4 regions of the Gordonia rubripertincta genome follow, and region 1 is predicted to be linked to each of the others. Evidence: predicted binding sites of a transcription regulator. Region 1 holds the regulator's gene; each other region holds the start of a gene.
The links. Region 1 encodes LexA, which represses DNA repair genes until DNA is damaged. Its sites were predicted from a motif close to CGAACANNTGTTCG; they were not measured.
Positions count from the first base shown of each region.

Region 2: the regulator LexA is predicted to act here: its motif matches at 2,544-2,557, upstream of RVF83_RS11155 (alpha-ketoglutarate-dependent dioxygenase AlkB).
Region 3: the regulator LexA is predicted to act here: its motif matches at 2,817-2,830, upstream of RVF83_RS21380 (SAV_6107 family HEPN domain-containing protein).
Region 4: the regulator LexA is predicted to act here: its motif matches at 2,001-2,014, upstream of RVF83_RS20635 (HNH endonuclease signature motif containing protein).

Region 1 covers NZ_CP136136.1:4,391,079-4,395,983, reverse strand. The annotation lists gene pfkB (1-phosphofructokinase) at 1-5, opposite strand, end outside; gene RVF83_RS19940 (DeoR/GlpR family DNA-binding transcription regulator) at 2-772, opposite strand; gene RVF83_RS19935 (phosphoenolpyruvate--protein phosphotransferase) at 922-2,622, shown strand; gene lexA (transcriptional repressor LexA) at 2,600-3,307, opposite strand; gene RVF83_RS19925 (LysM peptidoglycan-binding domain-containing protein) at 3,547-4,083, shown strand; gene nrdR (transcriptional regulator NrdR) at 4,183-4,650, shown strand; gene hrpA (ATP-dependent RNA helicase HrpA) at 4,624-4,905, opposite strand, start outside.
Region 2 covers NZ_CP136136.1:2,454,926-2,459,830, reverse strand. The annotation lists gene RVF83_RS11165 (flavin-containing monooxygenase) at 1-115, shown strand, start outside; gene RVF83_RS11160 (GMC oxidoreductase) at 112-1,833, shown strand; gene RVF83_RS11155 (alpha-ketoglutarate-dependent dioxygenase AlkB) at 1,892-2,521, opposite strand; gene RVF83_RS11150 (hypothetical protein) at 2,847-3,359, shown strand; gene RVF83_RS11145 (oxidoreductase) at 3,440-4,327, opposite strand; gene RVF83_RS11140 (adenylate/guanylate cyclase domain-containing protein) at 4,450-4,905, opposite strand, start outside.
Region 3 covers NZ_CP136136.1:4,703,318-4,708,222, reverse strand. The annotation lists gene RVF83_RS21395 (LppM family (lipo)protein) at 1-149, opposite strand, end outside; gene RVF83_RS21390 (phytoene desaturase family protein) at 287-1,909, opposite strand; gene RVF83_RS21385 (GNAT family N-acetyltransferase) at 1,956-2,624, opposite strand; gene RVF83_RS21380 (SAV_6107 family HEPN domain-containing protein) at 2,944-3,408, shown strand; gene RVF83_RS21375 (DUF3040 domain-containing protein) at 3,586-3,987, shown strand; gene mraZ (division/cell wall cluster transcriptional repressor MraZ) at 4,441-4,881, shown strand.
Region 4 covers NZ_CP136136.1:4,538,370-4,543,274, forward strand. The annotation lists gene RVF83_RS20630 (OsmC family protein) at 1-455, opposite strand, end outside; gene RVF83_RS20635 (HNH endonuclease signature motif containing protein) at 557-1,942, opposite strand; gene mutM (bifunctional DNA-formamidopyrimidine glycosylase/DNA-(apurinic or apyrimidinic site) lyase) at 2,105-2,989, opposite strand; gene rnc (ribonuclease III) at 3,005-3,745, opposite strand; gene RVF83_RS20650 (YceD family protein) at 3,738-4,403, opposite strand; gene RVF83_RS20655 (ATP synthase F0 subunit B) at 4,446-4,905, opposite strand, start outside.

The DNA.
Region 1 (4,905 bases):
ATCACGCGATCACGACCTCGACGCCGCGGGCGGACAATGCGGCGGAGAACCGCGGATCGATGCCGGAGTCCGTGATGAGGACATCGATGTCGTCGATGCCGGCGAATCCGGATAGTTCCTCGCGCTCCATCTTCGAACTGTCGGCGAGGACGACCACGCGTCGTGCCGCGGCGACCATCGCTGCCTTCACCGCCGCCTCGTCGGGATCGGGGGTGGACAGTCCGTGTGCCTCGCTCAGTCCGTTGGTGCCGATGAACGCGGTCGTCACGCGGAGACGTCCCAGGGCGGCGACGGTCTCGGCGCCGACCGTCGCCTGGGTGAGCCCGCGGACGCGACCGCCGAGGGCGTGGAGACCGTCGGCGTGGTGTCCGGCGAGCAGCCCGGCGATCGGGAGGCTGTTGGTGATCACCGTGAGGCCGCGGTCGCGCGGCATGGCCTCGGCGGCCCGGAAGGTGGTGGTACCTGCGTCGAACAGAACCGATCCGCCGTCCGGCGGGAGGAAGCGGAGAGCGGCACGGCCGATGGCCGCCTTCTCCTCGGTCTGTTCCGTCTCGCGTTCGGCGATGCCGAGTTCGCCGATCACGCGCAGGACCTCGGGGCGGACGGCACCGCCGTGGACGCGCTGCAGGAGCCCGCCGCGTTCGAGGACCGCGAGGTCGCGGCGGACGGTCTCACTGGTCACGTCGAATTTCGCGGCGAGCTCGGCGACCGAGGCGCGCCCTGCGACGCGAACCTCCTCGGCGATGGCCTGCTGTCTCTCCTCGGCGTACACACCGGCTCCGTTCTGATCGTTCCCGCGGCTTGTTCCCGAGGCCCTGGTCGGGCCGGCGAATGTGGGAACATGTGGCTTTGCGTGTTGTAGTTACTGTGTTTACGCCTGTTTGTGTTGACAAGTCAAGAAGAATTTGTAACCGTGGTCACATGACGCAGATTCTGACGGGGACGCCGGTCGTCGGTGGTGTGGCTCTCGGGCCCGCACTCTGGCCGGGCCGCCGACCCGACCACTCCGCAGAGGCGCTGGGCGCAGGCATCGAGATCGCCGAAGACCTCCGCGCCGACGAGGCCGAACGGTTCACCGCCGCCGCGGCGGCGGTCGCCGCGCGCCTGCGTGAACGTGCATCGCAGAACACCGGCGTCGCCGCCGAGGTACTCGCCGCCACCGCCGGGCTCGCCGAGGACCGCGGGTGGATCGGTGCCGCCTCGGGACTCATCGCCAAGGGGGCCTCGGCGCCGTCGGCCGCTGTCGCCGCCACCGAACAGTTCGCCGCCGTGTTCACCAAGCTCGGTGGACTCATGGCCGAGCGCGTCACCGACCTCAACGATGTCCGCGACCGCGTCCTCGCCGAACTGTTGGGCCTGCCCGAACCCGGCGTGCCCACGCCGGACGTGCCCTCGGTCCTCCTCGCCGACGACCTCGCGCCCGCCGACACCGCGGGTCTCGATCCCGCCACCACCATCGCACTGGTCACCCGCTTGGGCGGGCCGACCAGCCACACCGCGATCATCGCCCGGCAGCTCGGCATCCCGTGTGTCGTCGCGGTCCCCGATCTCGCCGGGATCAGTTCGGGCACAGTGATACTCGTGGACGGAACGACCGGTGAGATCGTCGTGGAACCCGACGACGCCACAGCCCGCGCCCGTGTCGACGAGCACACGCGTCAGGCGGCCCTGGTCGCCGGCTGGTCGGGTCCGGGCCGCACCGCCGACGGCGTGGAGGTGGCGATCCTGGCCAACGTCGCCGACGGGTCGTCGGCCCGCGCGGCCACCGACCATCCGGTGGAGGGCGTCGGACTGTTCCGCACCGAACTGGCCTTCCTCGAACGGGCCGACGAACCGTCGGTGGAGGAGCAGGCGGACATCTACCGCGAGGTGCTCGACGCGTTCGGTGGCCGCAAGGTCGTCATCCGCACCCTCGACGCCGGCTCGGACAAGCCGCTGCGCTTCGTCAACCAGCCCGAGGAGCCCAATCCGGCGCTGGGCGTACGGGGCGACCGGATCGCCTTGGCGCACCCCGAGATCCGCGCCCACCAGCTCGACGCGATCGCGCGCGCCGCCGACGGCTCCGAGACGAGCCCCTGGGTCATGGCACCGATGATCGCGTCACCGTCCGAGGCGGCCGCTTTCGCCGCACAGGTGCGCGAACGGGGGCTGACCGCCGGGGTGATGATCGAGGTCCCCGCCGCCGCGATCCTCGCACCCGCGATCCTGGCCGAGGTCGACTTCGTCTCGATCGGCACCAACGACCTCACGCAGTACACGATGGCCGCCGACCGGATGTCGGCCGATCTCGCTTCGCTGACCGATCCGTGGCAGCCGGCCGTCCTGCATCTCATCGCGACGGTTGCGCGGGCCGGACGGGATCAGGGGAAACCGGTCGGCGTGTGCGGCGAGGCCGCGGCGGACCCGATCCTCGCCTGTGTACTGGTCGGGCTCGGGGTGACCTCGTTGTCGAGTGCTCCGGTGGCGGCCGCTGCGGTCGGCGCCCGGCTCGCCGGTGTGTCGCGCGCGACCTGCGAAAACGCGGCCGCAGCCGCGCTCGCCACCGCCGATCCGGCTGCGGCTCGCGCGGCGGCCGCCGCGGTTCTCGAGAACGAAGAGGTCAGATCCGCCGCATCACGGTGACGACCTTGCCGAGGATGACGGCCTCGTCGCCCGGGATCGGGTCGAACAGCTCGTTGTGCGGCATCAGCCAGACATGACCCTTCTGGCGCTTGAAGGTCTTCACCGTGGCCTCGCCGTCGATCATCGCGGCCACGATGTCACCGTTGTCGGCCACGTTCTGCTGGCGGACCACCACCCAGTCGCCGTCGCAGATCGCGGCGTCGATCATCGACTCGCCGACGACCTTCAGCAGGAACAACGAGCCCTCGCCGACCAGCTCGCGGGGGAGCGGGAACACGTCCTCGACTGCTTCTTCCGCGAGGATCGGGCCGCCGGCGGCGATCCGGCCGAGGACCGGCACGAAGGTGGGCTCGGGTAGCGCACCACCGGTCGGCGAGGTGGGCGTCGGCGGCTCACTCGGCGCGATGTTGACCGCGCGCGGACGATTCGCGTCGCGCTTGAGCAGGCCCTTGCGTTCGAGGGTCCGTAGCTGATGGGCGACGGAGGAGGTCGAGGTGAGACCCACCTCGTCGCCGATCTCGCGGATGCTGGGCGGGTAACCGCGTTCGCGCACGGATTTGCGGATCACCTCGAGAACTCCGCGCTGCCGCGGCGTCAGCGAGGCCTCGGCCGCCGCCATGTCTGCCGGGGTGACGGGCTCGTCGGCGCCCCGCGCTCCGGTGCGCTTACCGCCGTCATCGCTCATGATCGGGCTTCCTCTCGATTTCCGAACGTGCTGGTAGATCGCTTGTCTGCCGACGACCCTAGCCCAGAATGCCGGCCGCATCAAACATTTGTTCGACGTGTCGCGAGACAATTGTCGGAGTGCCGTGCTACAAATCGAACATCAGTTCATCGAACAGGTGATCGACACTCGAACAGTTCGAACGCCGACGACGCAGTCGGACGCCCGGACGGAGTTCGACCGGAAACACGGAGGGCACCATGCGCACCGCCACTCTCATCGACCCCGTCCGCTCCACCGATCCGGCCCGCGGTGACGTCCTGGAACGTCCGCGCCCGATGCGCCGCGGCGATGGCCGCCGCCCCGTCGACGGCCGTCCGGTGCCGGAGTCGGCGGTCCGGGTCCGTCGGGTCGCCTCCACCCAGTGCGCCTCGCCGGTCGGTATGCGCGGCCGTGCACCGGTCGTGCCGGTGTCGCGCCCCGCGCAGCCCGCACCCTCGGCCGTCATCCGGCGGCGGCGACGCACGGCGACGGCCATCCTCGCCGGCGTCGGACTCGCGCTGGCCGTGTGGGTCATCGCGGTCGTCGGGCAGAACTACGCCGCAACGGTCACACCGTCCTCGGTCGGCACCGAGGTCGTGCACGTGCGCTCGGGCGACTCGCTGAGCACCATCGCGTCGCGCGTGGCTCCGGAGATGCCGCGTGAGGCAGTCGTCGACGAGATCATCCAGCTGAACGACCTCCCGTCGAGCGGCCTGCGCGTCGGCCAGCCGCTCCTCGCCCCCCGGTACCACTGAGCGCGGGCGGTATCCTCGATGTCACAGGGACCGGCCGACTACCGGCCTGGCATGCGGCCCGGCTGCATCAGAGTGTCCCGTGACCTGCGTGAGGATACGATGCGCTGCCCCTTCTGCAAGAACGACGACACCAAGGTCATCGACTCGCGTGTCGCTGATGAGGGGCAGGCCATCCGGCGCCGCCGCTCCTGCGTGGAGTGTGGGCGACGCTTCTCGACCGTGGAGAGCGCTGTGCTCGCGGTGGTCAAACGCAACGGCGTGACCGAACCGTTCAGTCGCGAGAAGGTGATGAGGGGAGTCCGGCGCGCATGCCAGGGACGCCACGTCGCCGAGGACGCACTGGCCCAGCTGGCCCAGCAGGTCGAGGACACGGTACGTGCCAGCGGGTCGGCCGAGATCCCCAGCAACGAGGTCGGACTCGCGATCCTCAAACCGCTGCGCGACCTCGACGAGGTCGCATACCTGCGTTTCGCGTCGGTGTACCGCTCGTTCGACTCGGTCGAGGACTTCCAGCGCGAGATCGACGACCTCCGAGCCGCCTCAGCCGAGTCGGTCAAGAGTTCGTAGAACCCGCTTCTCCGACACCGGGTAGGCGGTGCCGAGCCGCTCGGCGAACAATCCCACCCGCAGCTCCTCGACGAGCCACTGTGCCTCGTCGTTGACGGCCGCCTTCCGGTGCTCGGGAACCTGAGTCAGTCTCTGCGCCCACCGCTCGGTCACCCGGTCGACGACGGCGACTCCCGCCTGATCCCGGGCCGCGGAGGCCGGCAGTGCCGTCAGCCGGGCTTCGGCCGCCGCGAGATAACGCGGCACGTTCTCCAG
Region 2 (4,905 bases), 1.9 Mb from region 1:
GATGGCGTCCTTCGAAGCCGCCGACCACCGCTTCGACGACGCCATCCCGGCCGTTCCCGAAACCGTCGACGCCACCGCCACCGACACCGATCCCGAAAGGACCCTCGCCCAGTGAAACGACCCGGTCGCAACGACGTCGACCACTACGACGCCATCGTCATCGGTTCCGGATTCGGCGGCTCGGTGGCCGCACTCCGCCTGACCGAGAAGGGTTATCGAGTCGCGGTCATCGAGTCGGGCCGTCGGTTCGCCGACGCCGACCTGCCCAAGACCAGTTGGCGCCTCAGGGATTACGTGTGGGCCCCGGCCCTGGGCATGTTCGGCGTGCAGCGGATGCACCTGCTGCGCGACGTGCTGGTCATGGCCGGTGCCGGCGTCGGCGGCGGCTCGCTGAACTACGCGAACACGCTCTACCGACCTCTCCCCGCGTTCTTCGACGACCCGCACTGGGGTCGGATCACCGACTGGGCCGCCGAACTCGACCCCTACTACGACCAGGCATCCCGCATGCTCGGCGTGACCACCTACCCGAAGGTCACGCCCGCCGACCGCGTCATGCGCAAGGTCGCCGAGGACATGGGCGCCGGCGACACCTTCGTCCACACCCCCGTCGGCGTCTTCTTCGGCGAGCCGGGCAAGACCGTCGAGGACCCGTTCTTCGGCGGTGCCGGCCCCGCCCGCACCGGCTGCACGGACTGCGGCGCGTGCATGACCGGCTGCCCGGTCGGCGCGAAGAACACCCTGGTCAAGAACTATCTGTATCTCGCCGAACAGGCCGGTGCGACCGTCATCCCGATGACGACCGTCGACACCGTCCGCCCGCTGTCGGACGGCGGGTACACGGTCGGATCGCATCGAACCGGTCGACGCCGGTCGCGTCGAGGCCGCCGTTCGTTCACCGCCGATCACGTGGTGTTCGCGGCCGGCACGTACGGCACCAACAAGTTGCTGCTGAACATGCAGCAGAGTGGCAACCTGCCCGGCCTCTCGTCGCGTCTGGGCAAGGTGGTGCGCACCAACTCGGAGGCCGTCCTGGCGGCGACCGCCACCGACCTGAAGGTCGACTACACCGAGGGTGTGGCGATCACGTCGTCGTTCCATCCGAACGAGCACACGCACATCGAGCCGGTGCGATACGGCAAGGGCAGCAACCTGATCGGGCTGTTGCAGGCGATGCTCATCGACGGTGACGGCCGCCTGCCGCGCCCGCTCGCGGCGATCGTGGAGATGATCCGGCACCCGCTGGTCACCTTGCGTGGACTCTCGGTTCGACGCTGGTCGGAGCGCACGATCATCGCCCTGGTGATGCAGACCGCCGACAACTCCCTCGAACTGTTCGCCCGCCGTGGTCGTTTCGGTCCGATGCTGCGCAGCAAGCAGGGTGACGGCGATCCCCCGCCGACCTGGATCCCCGTCGGCCACGAAGCCGTCCGCAAGATGGCCGACGAGATCGACGGCGACGCCGGCGGTTCCGTCGTCGACTGGCTGAACATCCCGATGACCGCGCACTTCCTGGGCGGTTGCTCGATCGGGCGGTCCGCCGCCGACGGCGTCGTGGATCCGTATCACCGCGTGTTCAACCATCCGGGGCTGCACATCGTCGACGGTTCGACGGTGTCGGCGAACCTGGGCGTGAACCCGTCGCTGACGATCACCGCTCAGGCCGAACGGGCTCTCGCCATGTGGCCGAATGCCGGCGAGGCCGACCCGCGCCCAGAACTCGGGGCGTCCTACGAGCCGGTCGCCCCGGTACCGCCGGCCCGACCGACGGTGCCCGACCATGCGCCGGCCGCGCTGCGGTTGCCGATCACGCCGATCTCCAACGCCGGCTAGGGATTTCGTCGAGGTTGTGGGTATACGGCGTCCACAACGTCGACATCCCGAGTGCCGGTCACCACACCCCCGGCGGCCGCATCTGGATGCTGATCCGGGCGCCGACGCCGCGCACCTTGGGTACCGCATGTTCCCAGGTGCGCTGGCAGCTGCCGCCCATGACCAGCAGGTCACCGGACGACAGGGTGAACTTCAACGACTTCCCGCCGCCCCGCGGCCGCAGCATGAGCGGCCGCGGGGCGCCGAGGGAGATGATCGCGACCATCGTGTCGTGTGTCGACGCTCGGCCGATACGGTCCCCGTGCCAGGCGACGGAGTCGTTGCCGTCGCGGTACAGACTGATCCCGGCGGTCGCGAACCCTTCGGGCAGCTCGTCGCGGTAATACCGCGACAACGATGAGCGCATCTCGGTGATCAACCCATCCGGGAATGGATCGTCCTTCTGGTAGATCGAGACCAGCCGCGGGACGTCGACGACGCGGTCGTACATCTGCCGCCGCTCGGCCCGCCACGGGACATCGCGTCGAAGCCGATCGAACAACTCATCCGGACCGCTGATCCAGCCCGGGCACAGATCTACCCACGCGCCGTCGGTGAGCGGACGCCGCGTCACCGAGGTCGACAGGTCCGACAGGGCCGGCTCCGCGGCCGCCTCGGCGAACAACGATCCCTGGATGCCGATGGACATGCATCCCACCGTACACTCGAATCGAACGCACGTTCGATGATTCACTCCCCGAGTCTTTTCGCGCCGACCCTCGACGGTGAGCGCGAACGACCGAGTGAGCGATTCGCACCATTCGAATCCTTTTCACCAACGAGGCGTCCCTCACATTTTTCAGCAGCACCTCGCCGATCGTCGGCGCAGCTCAGGCCGTTCTCAGCCGGCCTCGGTGGTGGCCCGGCGCCCTTCCGGTCGCCACATGAGCGCTGGTTTGTGAAGTGGCCCACAGCAAGCGTTTCGAGTCGATGCTTTAATCATTCCGTTATAAATCGTTGCAAGGGGGAACTCGATGAAGCGCACCGGTATCGCCGGCCTGCTGGCTGCTGCCGCCATGCTGATCCCGATCGCTCCGGCGACCGCCGACCCGATCGGCGATCTGTTCGGTAGCGCCAGCGGCAGCCTGGACTCCGGAAGCTCGGCGTTCGGCTCGTCGGGCGACAAGGTCACCCACTACGGCAAGCTCGGCCGCCCCGACGCGCGCAACGGCGTGAAGTCCATCAACGTCTGGGTCTACAACCCGAAGGGCGCTCGCGAGATCACCCCGGGCACCTTCCCGAAGAACTCGCGTCTCGGCGTGCGCTGGAACTCCATCATCGACGCCGGCCCCATCGTCGACGGCAACGAGTGCCGCATGGAGGTCCGCCTCGCCGGACCCAAGGTGCCCAAGGAAGCCGCGCTGTACAAGACGCAGGACTGCACCGCGGTGAAGTCCTACTTCTTCAAGGGCGGCGGCAACTTCACCATCCGCGTCACCGACCTGGTCTCCGGCGCGTCGAACAGCATCGCCTTCTCGGTCGAGTAGTCACCGCGAACCCCCAGACACAAAGTGCGGGATGAGAGCCGTTTTCCGGCACTCATCCCGCACTTTCTGTCAGCAGGCGGTCAGCTTGCCGCCACGTCGAACTTCTCCCCGGTCAGCTTCTCCGACTCCGCCCACAGCGCCGCACGGAACTCCGCGTCATCGGCGGCTTTCTTGTACTTGTTCCGTCCGGGTGCGCCGTGCAGCCCGAAGAACTTGGTCGGTCCGTAGTACGTACCCGACGGCAGGCCCGACATTGTCGCGGCGTACAGCTGCGGCAGGGCTCCGTCGGCGGCCGGCTGCGCGATGGGCAGCTTGTTCGACAGCTTCGCCAGGACATCCATGAAGTTCTCGCTCCGGCCCTGCAATTCCGTTGCGGCATAACCGGGGTGGGCGATGAACGACTGCTTCGACGAGCCGGCCTCCGCCAACCGCTTGGCGAGTTCGAGTCCGAACATGAGGTTGGCCATCTTGGAATCACCGTAGGCCTGCCAGCGACGGTAACGACGCTTCTCCCAGTTGAGGTCGTCGAGCTGGATGTTGCCGATCTGGTGCACGCCCGACGACACGGTGACGACGCGGTCGGTGATCTTCGGCAGCAGCAGCGCGGTGAGCGCGAAGTGGCCCAGATGGTTTGTGCCGATCTGCATCTCGAAGCCGTCGGCGGTGCGTCGGAGCGGCACGGCCATGAGACCCGCATTGTTGATCAGGACGTCGGCGCCGGTGAAGCTCGACGCAAACGCACGGACGGACGACAGGTCCGCCAGATCGAGCTGGGCAACGGTCGCGTTGGGTCCCAGCTTCGACGCCACGGCATCGGCCTTGGCGGTGTTGCGACACGCCAGGATGACCGAGGCCCCGGCGCCGACCAGCGCTTTCGCCGTCTCCGCGCCGAGTCCGCTGTTGGCGCCGGTGACCACGACGGTGCGACCTGTCTGATCCGGAATGTTCGCTGACGTCCAACCGTTCATTCGCAGCCCCCTGAGATGGTGTGTGGCCCGGCGTCGTCGCCGAGACCCTGCGGTCCACGCTATTGACGGCCCCGAACGGCGTCAACGATTCGTCTCGAGCACGCGGCCTCGGCGACCTGGTCTCAGCCGCCGAAGAACGTCATGAGCCGGAGCGGGCCGGCGCCGACGATGCGCCGGGCCGGACGCAGCAACTCGGCGATCAGGTTGCGCGACGATGCGAGCCGTTCGACGAGTTCGGTGGGGGCGTAGAACTCGGTGGGCTGGGTGCGGCCACGCATGATGCGGCTGCCGAGGAGTTCCCATTCGTCGGCTTCCTCGGCGGCCGCGTCGATGGCGGCACCGCTGGCGAGGGCGGGGATGCGGCCGGTCTTGGCCATGTCGGACAGGCGGGCGCATTCGTTGACCGGGTCGCCGATGACGGTGTATTCGTAGCGTCGTTCGGCGCCGATGTTGCCGGCGAACACCTCACCGTAGGAGACGCCGATCCCCCATCGGATGTCGAGGCTCTTGGCGAGGCGGTCGGCGAGGTCGCGGGCGGCGGCGAGCGCATGTCCGGCCGGGTCGTCGAGTTCGACGGG
Region 3 (4,905 bases), 310 kb from region 1:
GTCGAACGTTCCAGACATCCGGCCATCAGCGGCGACAGGAGAAGAGCCACGACCGACACCGCCACCGGCATCAGCCGGCGGTGTCGGGACTGACCGCGGGAGGACTTCGGTGCACCCTGCTCGGGATTCGACAATCGCACGCTGCTCATCGTGCCAGACGCTCAGCGGAACGAGCGTCTCCGACGCTCAGCCGAACAAACGTCTCCGACGCTCAGCCGAACAAACGTCTCCGATGCTCAGCCGAACAAACGTCTCCGACGCTCAGCCGAACAAACGTCTCCGACGCTCAGCCGAACAAACGTCTCCGACGTAGTGCCGCGTGGCCGGCGATGTAACCGCTCGCGCCCGTCACCCCGCCGCCCGGATGTGTCGACGCCCCGGCCAGGAACAGCCCGTCGGCGCCGGGGACGCGATGACCGGCCAGGTCCGGGGTCGGTCGCCACATGAACATCTGGTCGATCGACATCTCGACATGCATGATGTTGCCGCCGATCAGGCCCAGTTCGGACTCGAGATCCTCGGGGGTCTGGATGTACCGGTGGGCGATGGACTCCGCGAAACCCGGTGCGTGACGGTCGACCTCGTCGCAGACCGCCGCGGCCGCCTGCGCACCCAGCGTCGACCAGTCGCCCCCGGCGTCGCTTGCGAGCCGGTACGGATGCCACTGCGCCCACAGGTTGATCGCGTGCCTGCCCTCCGGGGCGAGGCCGGGGTCGATCGCCGAGAAGCTCATCGCCACGACGGCGGGCCGCGGAGGCAGTGAACCCACCGCCGCGGCGGCGTGCGCGCGGACCAGGTGTGCACGGTCGGTGACCAGCAGACCGAGGGCAGAGTGGACGCCGTGGGCGGGCAGGTCGTCGGGGAGGCCGCGGTAGGCGGGCAGTGCGGTCGTGCCGAGGCGCACCGCCATCCCGATCCCGCTGCCGACGACGATGTCGCGCCGCCAGCGGTCGATGGTCCCGGCGTCGAAACCGCCCGCCGCCAACAGATCCAGGGTCGCCAGGATATGGCAGGCGTTGATCACCGTGGGCGTGCACCGACGCTCACCGGATTGGGTCTGCACCCGCCAGTGGTCACCGCACCGGGTGATCGAGACGGCCGGGTCCCCGCACACGATCCGGCCACCGTCGGCGCCGATGCGGTGGACGAGCGTATCGGTCAGCGCACCGCTGCCGCCGATCGCGCGGCCGGGCGGGATGAGATGCATGAGAGCGGCGAACCCGACCATCGGCGCGGTGCCGGGTGCGCTCATCGGCGGTCCCGACTGCGCGCCGAACCAGGCGAGTCCGGCCTTGAGCTGTTCGGAGTCGAAGTATCGGTCGAGGAGCGAGTCGCCGGACGTCATGAGCTCGGCGGTGAGGTTCATCATCGCGCCGCTGCGACGTCCGATCGGGCCGGTGCGTTCGGTGGTGGCCGTCGACCCCAGACCTCCGAACGCCCGTCCGAACTGTCGCATCGACGCCGGCCGGTAGAAGGCGTCCATGACGGCCTGCGCCCGTGGCGTCCAGGTCTCGACGAACCGTCGGTACGCCGCGGCATCCTTTGCGCCACATGCCCGTTCGATGGAGGTGCAGGTCGCTTCGAGGTCGGTGCGGAAGACGATCGCCGGTGCCGTGTCGGTCGCCGGCACGAAGGCCCAGGGGTCGCAGTCGACGTAGCGGAGTCCGTGTGAGGCGAGGTCGAGGTCGTCGAGAACGGGGGAGTGCCGGATCATCAGGTGCGCCGAGGAACCGCGATCGATGCGGTGCCCGGGGAAACGTTCGACGGTCGACACCGCCCCGCCGGGGATGTCGTCGCGTTCGAAGACCTCGACGTCGCGTCCGGCCTGCGCGAGGTAGGCCGCGGCGATCAGGCCGTTGTGGCCGCCGCCGACGACCACCGCGTCGCGCCGCTCCCCGTGCCCACTCATGAGTGTTCCGTGCTGTGCGGTGTCGTCTTTGTCTGTGCCACGCCCTCTATCTTCCAGATTGTGGCGGCACGGGGGGTGGCTGCAGCTTCAGCGGCAGCGGACGGCCGAGAAACGCGAACGGACGGGGGTCGCCGGTGAAGGTGAAATGCCGGAGCACATCCGAGAAACCCATCCGCCGGTACAGCGACCACGCCCGGTTCTGCTCGGCGGGGATCTCCGGCGTGGACAGCAGCACATGGCGTTCGGGGCGCTCGGCGAGCAGCCGCGCCAGCAGCAACTGTCCGATGCCGCGCCCCTGTGCGGTGGGGTGGACGTGGAGCTCGGTCAGCTCGAAGTAGTCCCGGGCGATCATCTCGATGTCGGCGGGGGAGCGTCCCGTCTGCCGCAGCCCGAGTCGGAGCTGCTGATTCCACCACTGCCCGGTCGCGCCGGTGTAGCCGTAGGCGATGCCGACCAGGACGTCACCGGGGCCCGTACCCACCGGCGGTCCGACCCGGCGACGGGACGTCGGCATCGACTGCGCCTCGTGCGGAGACAGGGTGGCGATCGCGCCGATTGCACGCCAGCCCGGCCGCGCGATGTGTTCGCGCCACAGCGACGCTCGGTGCACCTCGGTCCCGCGGGGATATCCCATCGCGGTCACATAGACGTCGAGAGCGGGCTCCAGCCACACTCGGGAGTCCTGACCACTGAGGTTCACCAGACGGATCGTCAACGTCGGATCGCCTCCGGGCTCACCGAGCGGGCCCGCACCGCCCCGGTCATGCGCTCTCCGACCATCTGGTGTGACTGTCCTCTCGGTACGGCGGACTCCGCGGAATCGGGTCGCGGGACTCGGTGTTGAAGAAGGTTGCGAGCGCGAATCACGCCTTGAAGAGACGCGCGACGCTAGCTATATTGAACGTGTCGAACGGGTGTTCGATGAATGTGCCTCCGCAAGCTGTTCGCGTTCATCCCGACGACATGACGGTCCGGTGGCGGACGAGGGAAGCGTCTGCCACCGGACACCGTCGTCAGCGAGTGAGGAGGATGCCATGCCCGGACGGCCCACATCCCGCCGGTCCGCCCCCGTCGACCCGGTGATGGTCGGACGTGCGCGCGATCTCCTCCAGCGTGCCCATCTCCTTCTCGACAACGCCGACGGCGTCTCCGACGACGCCGAGCGGTTCCGGCAGTTCTATCTCGTCGCACTCCGCGCGGCCGGCGCCGCGATCGCCATCAGCGAGCCGGTCGGCCCCGCCCGCCGCAAGACGTCGAACGCCTGGACTCGTATCGGTGTGGTCGCTCCCGACCTCGCCCCGTTGGCTGCGCGCTTCGCCACCCTGTCGTCCATCCGGATGAAAATCGAGTCGGGGATCATCCGAACACTCGACCCCGACAGTGTTGCCGGCATGCGGCTCCTCGTCCTCGACTTCCTCCGGAAGGTCGAAACCTTGGTCATCGCTCATGAGCAAGGCAAGTTCGGGACAGGGGACCTCCAAATCGGGCGAACTGCGTGAGGCCGGACACACTTTCGGCGTTCCGTTGTCGTTCCGGTATGTGCATCCGGGACCACAACAGCGAGTAATGGTGGTCGCGGCTGATTTCACCTCGTATCATGGGGGAATAAGGCGCAGACGCCTCACCGGTCGCGGTTGACCGTCGTCGGCGTCGCGGATCAGGGAGAAGGAGGGTCGGTGCCACTTTCGGAGCACGAGCAACGCATGCTCGAACAGATCGAGAGCGCTCTGTACGCGGAAGACCCCAAGTTTGCGTCCAGTGTCAAGCGTCGTCGGCTGGGTAAGTCGAGTGGCCGTCGTCGCCTACAGGCGGTGGCAGTCTTCGTCGTCGGCCTCGTGATGCTCGTCGGCGGTCTCATCGTCAAGATCGACATCGGGGGCTTCCCGATCGTCAGCCTCCTCGGCTTCCTGGTGATGTTCGGTGCCGGCCTCTTCGCCCTCTGGGGTGACGATCTCGCCGACTCCGCGACGTCCGCGCCGCGCGCTGGAGGCAAGAAGCAGTCCGGGCCGTCCGGCTCCAAGCGCAAACTGTCGGAGCGGATGGAAGAACGATTCAACCGTCGATTCGAGCAGGAGTAGACATCCCGCCGGCCTGAAGGCCACGACTCTTCGGAGAGCCGCGCACCCCATGGGGTGCGCGGCTCTTTTGTCTGGGCGGATGAGCGCGCTCCCGGCCTGTCGAATTCGCGTTCCCCACCGTCCCCCACCCGGGGTCCCCACCTTCCCCCACCTGCGTTCCCCACATCCCCCCACCCGGGTCCCCACTTTGCCCCACGTGCGGAGAACTGCTGGTCGCACAGACCTCTGAAGCCTCAGGAAACGCGTTTGTCACACGATTGTGGACGAGTCCTCACGCGTTCATGCAAGGGACACGCATGCAGTGTAAGAAGTTTCACGGGTCTGAACTGGGGATTTGCGGCACGGTGGAGGGCGTGTGGGCTTCTGGGGTGGAAAGTGGAGGAAAGTGGGGTACTGTGGCAGCACTGGGTGAGGCGATCCGGAGCGCGGAACCCAGGGGCAGGAGGTGTCGACATGTCTGTGCGATTCGTCGGCACCTACACGCCCAAATTGGACGACAAAGGGCGACTCACGTTGCCCGCCAAGTTCCGCGATGCACTGGCAGGAGGGGTAGTGGTCACCAAAGGCCAAGACCACAGCTTGTCGGTGTACCGGACCGAAGAGTTCGATGCGATCGCGGCGAGGATCGTCGAGGCGTCACGCAACGACCCTGACCTCCGTGCGTTTCAGCGGACCTTCTTCGCCGGTTCGGAAGAACAGCGACCGGACGGCCAGGGCAGGATCAGCCTGTCCTCCGACCATCGCATCTATGCGGGACTGTCCAAGGAGTGCGTGGTGTTCGGCAGCTTCGATCACCTCGAGATCTGGGATTCGGCCGCTTGGGACGAATACCAGTCGCAGCACGAGGAGAACTTCTCGGCAGCCAACTCGGCCGCGTTGAACGCGGTCCTGTAGCCGAGAGGGGACGAGGCGAAGCGG
Region 4 (4,905 bases), 150 kb from region 1:
TCCGTCACGATCTTCAGGTCGACCTCGGCGCCCGCCTTGATGGTGCGGCCGACGGTGCACACAGCGTCGATGGCCCGCTCGACAACGACGAGCAGTCGCTGCGCGGCCTCGGGGTCGAGTTCGGAGAGGTCGACCTCGAGGATCTCTTCGATCCGCGGGTACACCTCGTTCTCGCGGTCGGCATCTCCGCTGACGAGGATGGTCGCGTCGTAGTCGTCGCCGAGGCGACGCGACAGCGGACGGTCCGAAGACATGCCGGTGCACGCCGCGAGTGCGATCTTCAGCAGTTCGCCCGGCGTGAAGACCCCGTCGACGTCCTGGGAGCCGATCAGCACCTCGGCACCGCGCGAGCTGCGCCCGGTGTACAGACGGGTGCCGGTCCGCTCAACCCAGAGGTCGGTGTGCGCCGGCTCGCCGGTCGCGGCCGGGGCGGCGGTGTTCTGTTCGATCGTCATGCTGGGATGAGTCCTCTCAGGCTGCGGGGCGGCGCTGACACCGCAGACCATAGTAAGAGCCGTGGATCGGAATGAATTCCCGAGCCGGTCGCCACGGGTCGTCAGGCCGCTGCCGACTCCCTCCTTGCGTTGCGTTCCTTCCATTCCCACACCGCGTAGATCACCTCGGTCGCATACGCGAGGTCGAGCTTGCCGCCACCCACGGGCACCGTCGCATCCGCCGCGATCCGCCCGTCCGGCTGCCACAGGCCTGGAGCGCGTGTCGATGGGCTCACCTCGATCACTGAACCACCTGGCATGTAGAACGAAAACCGTTGCGAGTCATGACCGGTGATACTGAACTCACCCCGATGCAACGCACGGTGACAGCTTCCGCACAACAAAATCAGATTGTCCAACTCGGTCTCCCCGCCAGCCGACCAGAACACCACGTGATGGGCGTGCAGATGTCGTGTGCGTTCACATCCGGGCATCTGACAGCACCGGTCTCTCAGGAACAACGCCCTGACCAGCGCCTTGTTCGGGGTTCGGTTCTTACGCCCCAATCCCAGCAACGCCAACTTCCCCGGCTTCCCAGGAACTCTGGTGGACAACACCTCTCGGACCGCAGCGCCACAATGGGCCTCCTCCAACTCGGCATCCGAGAGGGCCGGTCCGTCATCGAGATGTGAGTGCTCCACCCCATCACCGGCATGGATCAAGATCTCCGCACCCGGCGCAAGATCGGGCATCGGGATCCCCTCGTGCACCATGTCCGCCATGGCCACCATCGCCGGCGCCAGATTCGACGGCACGTTCCGCCACAGATCCCGACGATTCGCCGGCTTCACCTCCGAATCCTGCTCGCCGGACTCGGTCTCCAACTCACTCGGAGTGTTCCGCGGAACACTTGGCAAGTCCGCATCCGCAGCCGTGCGCGTGCGTTCATACTCCGCACGCACCGCCCCGGCGAGGAAACGCGCACCGTCCAAGGGCGCCAGCGTCAATGACACCGACAACGAACCGTCCAGATTCCACTTCCACCGACCCCACGACTCCGCCGGCGGCACCGGTTCGCCGTCGTCACTGTGTCCGCGGCCGATCTGACGCATCGCCCGCACCGCCCTCTCCACCTGCGACGCCGTGCACGACAACGCCAGATTCACCAACTCCTGGTCCCGCAACGGAGTCGCCACCCGAGTTAGAGCCCGCACCTTCGAATACGTCAACCGGCCCTCACCGAACGCCTGCCGGATCACCGGCAACTCGCGTAGCGCCTTGGCCACCCGCACCTGCTCATGAGCCGTCCGCTGCGCAATGCCCGCCTTCCACGACAACCAGTGTGCGAGCGAATGAACACCCGGCCCCTTCCACGACTCCCGCTCATCCAATTCCGCTACCAGAGACAAGAACTCGGCCGTGAGCGCGGTGATCTGCGCGGCATGACCCAGCACTCTGCATTCCAATGCCGAATCTGACAGAGACGCCGGGTCCGCGCCATCGAACATCGACGACACATTCTCACCGTGCAGCACCGAAACAGACACCCCAAGCCCCCCAGCTGTTCGAACGGATATACGAACAACCTAGCGTCGCCTACCGACAAAACAGCTGGCCAAGTCGCTTCAAGCGTTCCGCGGGACACTTCAGGCAGTCACCGAACTCGTTCCTCAGCGACCCTTGCCAATCCCCCGCCTCGGCGGCCTCTGACACTTCGGGCAGAAATACGAACTGCGGTTCATGAACGATTCCCGGCGCATGATGGCCCCGCAGCGACGGCACGGCTGTCCTTCGCGTCCGTAGGCATTGAGCGACCGCTCGAAGTAGCCCGACTGACCGTTGACGTTGACGTACAGCGCGTCGAACGACGTGCCCCCGACCTCGACGGCCTCGGTCATCACCGCGGTGGCCGCGTCGATCAGTTCGAGCAGTTTCTTGCGCGAGATCGTCTCGGCGATGCGCGCACCGTGCAGCCGAGCGCGCCACAGCGCCTCGTCGGCGTAGATGTTGCCGACGCCGGAGATGACCGTCTGGTCGAGCAGGACCCGCTTGATCTCGGAGTGCTTACTGCGCATGCGGGTCACGACGGCGGCCGCGTCGAAGGCCGGGTCGAACGGGTCGGGGGCGATGTGCGCCACCGACACCGGGATGTCGGCGGCGTCGTCGGAGACCGCGTAGTCGTCGAGATGCCAGCCGCCGAAGGTGCGTTGGTCGACGAAACGCAGCTCGTTGTCGTCGTCGAGCGTCGCGCGGATGCGGAGGTGGGTGTGGTCGGGCGCGCCGTCGCGGGCGATCAGCATCTGCCCGCTCATGCCGAGATGCACGACGAGCGCGGCACGGTCGGTGTCGTCGGCGACGTCGATCCACATGTACTTGCCGCGGCGGCGCACCCCGGTGACGCGTTTGCCCGCCAGGCGACCGATCAGATCGGGTTCGCCGCCGACGTGCCGGCGGGCGGCACGGGGATGGAGCACCTCGACCGAGGTCAGGAACCGCCCGGTCAGATGCTTCTCGAGACCCATCCGGACGGTCTCGACCTCGGGTAGTTCAGGCATGAAGGTTTCGGGCCGTCAGGACGCGGGCTCGGACGACGCAGAGGCGCGTTCGGTGAGAGCCTTCCACGCGTGGGCCGCCGCCTGCTGCTCGGCCTCTTTCTTGGTGCGGCCGACACCCTCGCCGAGGTTCTCTCCCGCGATCATCGCGATCGCGGTGAACTCCTTGTTGTGGTCCGGGCCGGTGGACGAGATCTGGTACTGCGGTGGGCCGTAGCCGCGTTCGGAGCTCAGCTCCTGCAGCGAGGTCTTCCAGTCCAGGCCGGCGCCGAGCTGCCCGGCCTTCTCGATGCGTTCGTCGAAGAGACGCAGGATGATCCGCTGCGAGGTCTCCAGGCCGTGGCTGAGAAACACGGCGCCGAAGAGTGATTCGAGACCGTCGGCGAGGATCGAGTCCTTGTCTCGACCGCCGGTCATCTCCTCGCCGCGACCGAGATACAGGTACTTGCCCAGGCCGCCCTCGTCGCCGAGGCCGCGGGCCACGTCGGCGAGCGCGTGCATGTTGACCACGCTCGCGCGGATCTTCGCGAGTTCGCCCTCGGGACGATCCGGGAAATGAAGGTACAGGCGCTCGGTGATCACCACGCCGAGAACGGAGTCGCCGAGGAACTCGAGGCGCTCGTTGGTCGGCAGACCCCCGTGTTCGTAGGCATATGAGCGGTGCGTGAGTGCCAGCGTCAGAAGGTCTTCGGGGATGTCGGTGTCGAGCGCGGCGAGCAGCGCGGCACGCCGACCGGCCTCGCGGGTGGCCTCAGTCACGACGTTCCTGTGTGTCGGGCTCGGCGGCCGTCTCGCCGTCGGAGAGTTCCGAGAACTTGTTCGCGAGACCGGCCCAGCGGGGGTCGATCAGTTCGTGCGCATGACCCGGTTCGGCGACCGCCAGCCGGATGCCGCACACCTGGCACAACCCCGGGCAGTCCTCCGAACACAGCGGCGACATCGGCAGTTCCAGCGCGACCGCGTCGATGATCGACTGCTCGAGGTCGATCCGGTCGTCGACGATGCGGTGCACGTCGTCTTCCTCGGTGGTCTGCTCGGTCACACTGTCGGGGTACGCGAACAGTTCGGTGAGGAACACCGTCACCGTGCCGTCGACCGGTTCGAGGCAACGCGAGCACTGACCCTCGGTCTCACCGCACGCGGTGCCGGTCACCAGGATTCCCTCGCTCACCGACTCGAGCCGGAGATCGAGGTCGACGTCCGAGCCGGCCGGGATACCGATCATCTCGACCCCGAGCTTGTCGGGGGTCGTCACCGTCTTGTGCACCTCGGACATGGTGCCCGGGCGCCGACCCAGCGACCGGACGTCGAGGACGAAGGGGTCGCGCCGCGGCGCCGAACCGGGACCGTGCGACGCTTCTGATGTCACAGCATGATCAGACACAAACTGCACCATACGCTGGCGATCACGAATCATCGACCGACGCCACGGTGTGCGCCGGATCGGCTGTCCGGCAGGTCACACCGCCAGCGGGGATCCCTGGTCGCGGTCGTAGGAGTTCCGGGTCGACGTCTCGCGCGAACGCGAGTTGTCGCCGCGGGAATCGCGTGCCGGCTCGTCGACGCTGCGGGGGTACTCGACGTAGTCGTGCATGCCCGCACCGGTACGCAGCTGATGGCGTCCACGGTTCACCGACCGCAGTGTGCCGGTGAGGATCTCCTCGAACTGGGCCAGCTTCTCGTCCACGTAGACGTCGCAGTCGCCGCGCAGGCGATCCGCCTCTGCGTGAGCCGCGTCGATGATGCGTTCGGCCTCGGACTTGGCCGCACCGACGACCTCGGTCTCCGACACCAGGCGCTGCTGTTCGGCGATGCCGTCGGCCACCGACTTGTCGTAGGTGTTGTTCGCCGCATCGATGGTGCGCTGCGCCTCGGCACGGGCCCGGCCGGTGACGGCCTCGAACTCGCGGGCGGCACTG